One region of the Pseudoalteromonas sp. ASV78 genome, then DNA from elsewhere that is predicted to be linked to it. Evidence: predicted binding sites of a transcription regulator. Region 1 holds the regulator's gene; the other holds the start of a gene.
What was found. The regulator sigma-54, encoded in region 1, starts transcription at its own class of promoters, with help from an activator protein. The targets are predictions, from matches to a motif close to GTTGGCACGNNNNTNGNNT.
Positions count from the first base shown of each region.

Region 2: ACMVDV_RS09920 (EF-hand domain-containing protein) is a predicted target of sigma-54. The motif match lies at 1,363-1,381, and genes of this name have one in related genera.

Region 1 covers NZ_JBLOPA010000001.1:3,552,185-3,555,731, forward strand. The annotation lists gene rapZ (RNase adapter RapZ) at 1-102, opposite strand, end outside; gene ptsN (PTS IIA-like nitrogen regulatory protein PtsN) at 286-738, opposite strand; gene hpf (ribosome hibernation promoting factor) at 743-1,030, opposite strand; gene ACMVDV_RS16150 (RNA polymerase factor sigma-54) at 1,059-2,555, opposite strand; gene lptB (LPS export ABC transporter ATP-binding protein) at 2,622-3,347, opposite strand; gene lptA (lipopolysaccharide transport periplasmic protein LptA) at 3,344-3,547, opposite strand, start outside.
Region 2 covers NZ_JBLOPA010000001.1:2,189,321-2,192,867, forward strand. The annotation lists gene ACMVDV_RS09915 (sensor histidine kinase) at 1-1,100, opposite strand, end outside; gene ACMVDV_RS09920 (EF-hand domain-containing protein) at 1,416-1,643, shown strand; gene ACMVDV_RS09925 (hypothetical protein) at 1,667-1,894, shown strand; gene ACMVDV_RS09930 (EF-hand domain-containing protein) at 1,953-2,189, shown strand; gene ACMVDV_RS09935 (EF-hand domain-containing protein) at 2,204-2,440, shown strand; gene ACMVDV_RS09940 (methyl-accepting chemotaxis protein) at 2,472-3,547, opposite strand, start outside.

The DNA of each region.
Region 1 (3,547 bases):
GACAGGGATATTATCAACACAATAATAGCCAAGATCTTCGACTACGCGCAGGGCAACAGATTTACCTGAGCCAGAGCGGCCACTGATGATGATTAACTCCATGTAAATTCTCCTTCATTTAATACCAATTTTATTAAAAACATGATCATTCTAGCTTGTTAAATAACTCACTAACTTTGTCAGAAATTATTTATATAGCGCAACTATATGTCATAATTTCCGCCTTGTTATAGCGCTATTTTCCTGTCGCAATAATAGATCAGTAATGCAATGCAATTGGTATGACTACGACTGCTCAACAATAACGTGATACAAATCTTGGTCCGTTTTTGCGCTACGTAATTGTTTGCAAAAATCTTTGTCGTTAAGTTTATCAGCAATTGTGGCTAACGTCTTCAAATGAAGTTGGCTATCACCATCTGGTACGATGAGGGCGATAAATAGATCCACTGGACGATTATCAATCGCATCAAAATCAATTGGTGATTCACTCACTAAAATTATCGCTAGTGGGTTTTCAATACCCGCCATACGACCATGAGGAATCGCAATACCACGGCCAATGCCTGTACTACCTAGTTTTTCTCTAGCGAGTAATGCATCGAGGATTTCTTGTTGCGATAGCTGGGGAAGTTGTTCATGAGCCAATTGGCTGATAAATTCAATGATCCGTTTTTTGCTATTAAAAAGGACCGCAGCTTTGCTGCAGTCCTGGCAAATAAGTGAGCTTAATTTCATAGTATTAGTGTCGAGCGTGTTTCTCTTTGTGTTTGATTACTTGACGGTCAAGTTTGTCGATTAGTCCGTCAATGGCTGCGTACATGTCTTGGTGCTCAGTTGAGGCAAATAGTTCAGCGCCACTGACATGTATTGTGGCTTCTGCTTTTTGGCTTAGCTTTTCTACGTCAAGAATAACATGGACATTGTTGATGTGATCAAAATGCCTCTCAAGCTTCGCAAACTTATTGTTTACATAGTCTCTTAATGAATCAGTAATTTCTACGTGACGACCAGTTAAATTTAGTTGCATAAGCATTTTCCTTTTTTGATTTTACGCCTTAAATCAAACTCTTTCTTTGATTTGACGGTGGAATAGCCAGTGACTCGCGGTATTTTGCAATAGTCCGTCTAGCTACTTTGATACCTTGCTCTGCCAATATATCTGCAATTTTACTATCACTCAATGGTTTCGCTGAGTTTTCTGCGCTAATCAGTTTTCTGATCAATGCTCGAATCGCGGTAGATGAGCATTCGCCGCCATTCTCAGTGCTTACATGGCTTGAGAAAAAATACTTTAACTCAAAAATACCACGCGGAGTATGCATGTATTTTTGGGTTGTTACCCGAGAAATTGTCGACTCATGCATTTCAACCATTTCAGCAACGTCATTTAGCACCATAGGTCGCATGGCTTCAGGGCCATGTTCAAAGAACCCTTGCTGCTGTTTAACAATGCAGTTAGTTACTTTGAGTAATGTATCATTGCGACTTTCTAGGCTTTTTATAAACCACTTAGCTTCTTGCAGATGCGAACGAATAAATTGGCTGTCAGTGCTCGATTTTACTGAGCGTGACATGGCCGCATATTGGCTGTTCACTCTAATTTTTGGCATGCTGTCTGGATTAAGCTCAACCACCCAGCGGCCTTTAATTTTTTTCACTGATACGTCAGGAATAACGTATTCTGACTCTTCCCGTACTATGGTATCCGCAGGCTTTGGATTGAGACTGTGGATCAGTGTCATGACTTCTTTTAGTTCTTCTTCCTTAAGCTTAGTCTTTTTCATCAAAGTGCGATAGTCGCGACTAGCTAATAAATCGATATGATCCGTTAAAATCATTTTTGTCTCGCTAATCCAAGGCGTTGCGGGATCAAATTGATTTAATTGAATACATAAACATTCTTGTAAACTGCGTGCGGCAATGCCAACTGGGTCAAATAACTGAATGCGCTTTAACACTGCTTGCACTTCGTCAAGTTCGATTTCTTCTTCGCTGTTGCCTTGATTTAAACTCTCTACAAGGTCTTCACAGCTGAGGGTTAAAATACCTGAGTCGTCAACGGCTTCAACAATCGCAATGGCTATTGCTTCATCGGTTGGACTAAACGGAGTCAGTTGTAGCTGCCACATTAAATACTCATGCAAGGTCTCTGTTGAGGCGCCTTGATAAATAGATTCATCTTCAGGCATTGGGCCTGATGAGCTGTTTGGCGCTGCACTCATGTATTCATCCCAAGTGACGTCCATGGCCATTTCGTCACTGAGTGTTTCTTTACTTAACGCTTCACTGCTTTCTTGTTCGTATTCACTAGGCTTGTCGTCCGCTGAGGCACTGACAGTTAAGTCATCGTTATCTTGTTTTTGTTCGTTTTTGCCAGCCGTATCTTCTGAATATTCATGTTCTTCTAGTTCTAACAACGGATTGCTATCTAGCGCTTCTTGAATTTCTTGCTGGAGATCCAATGTACTGAGCTGCAATAAGCGAATCGCTTGCTGCAGTTGCGGTGTCATTGTAAGTTGCTGGCCCATGCGCAGCTGGAGTGATTGCCTCATGTATCTCTAACAATCCTTTTATTATTGTCATTGTTAAGTTTAGCAGATGCTTAGCTAAGTGTGGCTTTATAGCCTAAATTGCTCACCTAGGTAAACATCGCGAACTGTTTGGTCGGCGAGTACATGCTCAGGTGTGCCTGAAGCAATTAACTCGCCATGAGAAACTATGTAGGCTTTTTCGCAAACATCAAGGGTTTCTCGTACATTGTGGTCGGTAATAAGTACGCCAATACCACGGTTTTTAAGGTGTTCAATAATCTTCTTTATATCTAACACTGAAATTGGATCAACGCCAGCAAAAGGCTCGTCTAGCAAGATAAATTTTGGATTTGCAGCTAAAGCGCGCGCAATTTCAACGCGTCGGCGTTCACCGCCTGATAGCGCCATACCTTGGCTGTCGCGAATATGTTGAATGCTAAACTCATCAAGTAAGCTGTCGAGGGCTTCTTCTCTGGCTTGCTTTTTTAGCTCTTTGCGGGTTTCTAAAATCGCCATAAGATTTTGATATACAGTCAACTTACGAAATATTGATGACTCCTGAGGCAAGTAACCAATTCCTAAGCGGGCGCGGCTATGCATTGGCAGTAGGGTAATGTCATTATCATCAATACTGATTTTGCCTTTGTCGCTAGGCACTAAGCCTACAATCATATAAAAGGTGGTGGTTTTACCTGCGCCATTTGGGCCAAGTAAACCAACAATGCTGCCAGCGGTTACTTCTAAACCAACACTTTTGACAACTTGGCGACCTTTGTAGCTTTTCGCTAAAAATTCAGCTTTTAATGTACTCATGGTTGGCCTTTAGATTTGATTTTTTTACTGTCTACTGGCACGAGTATAGTGTGTACGCGATCGTCTGAGCTTGCGCCTTTTTCGGCACTGATCAGTTGTTGATCCATGTCGTAGGTAATACTTTTAGCATTAATTTTTTGCCCTGCTTGAGTAACCTGTGCGTCACCAATTAAGGTTAAGTAGCGCTTTGCAACGTCGTA
Region 2 (3,547 bases), 1.4 Mb from region 1:
TCTAGCGGTTGCTCAGGCAACTCACTATGCCAACATAAACTTTGCTTACGCGCCACTAAACGGTGTTCAAAGTGACTGTTGATCTTGGTTATTAATTGCGAGAATTGCAGCTCACTTAAGTCTTCCTTGCTGCTGCGAATCGCATTATAACTAAGTAAACTATCAATCATAGCGCGCAAACGCACCATGCTTTGGGTAATCAACTGCAGCACGGCTTGCTGCTCTTTATTAATAGGCCCTACTATTTCATCAGTTAATAAATCGGTGCCTTCCACCATTGAGGCTAATGGGGTTTTCAGTTCATGAGTAACATGGCGTAAAAAGGTGTCTTTTTGTTGTTCTAATTGATGTAGCTGCTCTTGCACCCATTGTAATTTATTGCCCAGTTCAACCAGTTCGGCAGAGCCCTGTACTGATATTTTTTGCTGCCAATGACCTTGCCCAAGTTTATCAATAACCGAGGTTAACCCTTTTAAACGGCCGCTAATACGCCACAAAAAGCCGCCGCTAACTAATAATGTTAATGGGATCAGCGCCACTAACCAATTTATAAATGAATCTTGCAAGGCTTTTAGCTGTTGCTGATTTTTAGCTATTTGCAGTTCATTTTGGTCTCTTAACCATAGCGTTTGACGAGCAATTAATTCGCTCATCGGAATAAATAATTGCGCATCTTGCAGCCCTTCACTAACAAGCTGTGTATGCGCTAACTGCAACTCCTTAGCGAGTTGCTGCCATTGACTAACATATTCCCTCGTAGGGCTAATAAAAATAAGCTCATCAATACTCTGTAATGACGATTGCCACTTATCAACAATTAGTTCATCAAGTGATTCACTTTTCAGCACCCAGTTTTGTCGCGTTGCCCGCTCTAAACTATTAAGGTCTTGTTTTAGGTTATTAAATGACTTAGTTATTTGATAATTATCACTGACGATTTGCTGGGTAACGGCAAGCTGTTTATTCAAAGCATTTAAAAACACAATCACCACCAGTGATAATGGCAGCAAAGATAACAAGGTACTAAATAAAAACTGGCCTATTAAATTTGGTCGCCAACTAAGTAAAGCGCTGTACTTTTTAGCGAGTGGGGCCACTATAGCTACTCCTTAGTTTAAATGTTTAATTATGAAAGGTGTTACTTATACACTAGCTGAATCAATAACGATAATGAATAAGGCGAATTCTAAAGCGTCATATAAAGCGGCTGACGCTAAATTGAAACAACTTAATCGATTGTTTTTAAATAACTTTATTAATTACCGTGAAAATTTGTTGCAAAAAAGACACAACCCTGAGTCATTATTTCCCACTCATCATCACTAAAAACAACTAAAGCACTGATATTTAAAGACTAATTTTATTGGCATTATTCTTGTAATATCTGAAGCAACAACTGTTTTTAAGGTAACCATATGAAAGTATTAGTCCCACTGTGTTTATGCATCAGCACACTGTTTAGCTTTAATAGCTTTGCTATCGATGTTGAGGCTACCTTCGCAGAGCTTGATAAAGACAGCAATGGTACATTAAGTGAAGCTGAAGCTTCTGAAGATGCCGTATTGCACGAAAGCTTTGAGCAAATCGATAAAGACCAAAATGGTCAAATATCACTGACTGAATTTAAGCAGTTTTTACTATAACTTCCTCCTAAGGAAATACAGCTATGAGACAACTTATCGCCGCCTTTTCATTGATGTTTTTAATCATTAGCGCCGCAGTTTTAGCATCGCAAGCAAACGTTAAATTTGCACAATTAGATAGCAACGCAGACGGGCAAATATCATTGCTTGAAGCAAAGCAAAACGACGCCTTGCTGAAGCAATTTACGGATCTTGATGATAACAACGATGAGTTATTATCGGCGCAAGAGTTTGCAAATATTAAGATTTAAACGACTTTATCTTTTTACTAAGTAAGTAAAGTTCAGGCTAACTAAAAGAACCTTAACAATGAAAAACAGATTAGTCATATTAGCTGTGCTACTCGCCACTAGCTTTAGTGCGATGGCGCTGGATGTAAAACAACGTTTTGATCATTTAGATAGCAATAAAGATGGTTATTTAACCGAAAATGAGTTGGATCCCCAACCGCAGCTGCTGAAGCAATTTCAGCGTTGGGACACAGACCGAGACAATCAAATCTCACTCGTCGAATTTAAGCGTTTTTTAACTAAGAACCTGCATTAATGAGTTTTCCCCCTATGCAATACATCACACAATTGGGATTAACTTTGCTCCTTGCTGTTAGTTGTAGCAGTTTTGCAACACCTGATAACGTAGCAGAGCAATTCAAAAATTTAGACCGTAACCAAGACGGTTTCCTAACTCGCTCAGAATCAGCAAAAGATCCCGCTTTGTGGTCGCGCTTTAAAAGCTATGACAGTGATAAAGATAACAAATTATCACTGGCTGAGTTTAGCCTATACGCAAATAAATAAGTTTAGCTGGTGCCACACTCGCGAAGTTAATTTAAGTTAATTTAAAAAATGCCACTTGCTTTAATACCAATTGACTTTGCTCGGCCATACTATTGCTGGTATGCGCTGTTTGTTGCGAAATATCAGCAGTGGTATCCGTCAGAGTATGGATGGTATGCATATTTTGGCTAATATCAGCGGCAACGGCTGATTGCTCTTCAGCGGCTGTTGCTATCTGCTGTGTTTGATCGTTAACTTGATTGATCATTGCCATAATCTCTTTTAATAAGCGATTACTTTCATCCATTTTATCTTCAGCTTGCGCCGCAACCCTTGTGCTATCAGCCATCATAGTCACTGCATTCTGGCTTGCTGAACGAAGTTGCTCAAGCATTGCCTCAATCTCGTTTACTGAACTATGAGAACGCTGGGCCAAGGTACGCACTTCATCAGCCACCACCGCAAAGCCACGCCCTTGTTCACCCGCTCTAGCGGCTTCGATGGCGGCATTGAGTGCGAGCAAGTTAGTTTGTTCGGAAATATTACGGATCACATCTAGAATCGTCTCAATTTTGCTGGATTCACTTTGCAGTTGGTCAACCACGTCTGACGTTTCGGTTAATGTGCCTAATAAATGACTCACTGCTTCTTTAGTTTGCTCAGATGCCTCTAAGCCACTATGCGCCAGTGTCATCATGCTATCAGAAGCTGTTGCCGACTCTGCGGTATTTACCGCAATACTCTTACTCGTAACCGATAGCTCCTCAATAGCCGTTACTGCTTGAGTGGTATGATCGGACACCTCGGATGTGGCCGTTTGAATTTGGCTATTTGAACTGAGTAACTCATTGCTATGCTTATTAACTTGCGCTACGGAGTTATAAATAGTGGCAAGTGTGGTATTTAAATGGCTAATTGTGGCGTCTAAGGTACGGCTTAAATCAGCAACTTCATCATCACCTGCAACTTGAGAGTATTGATCTAATTCACCGCGTTGTAATGCGTGGGCACTTTCGCTAACAACGGTTAATCCCTGCACCACTTTTTGCGACAGCATGTGGCTAAATAAAACAGCTAAGCCAAGCGCAATTAAAATTGATAAATAAAACACCGTATTTGCAAAATCTA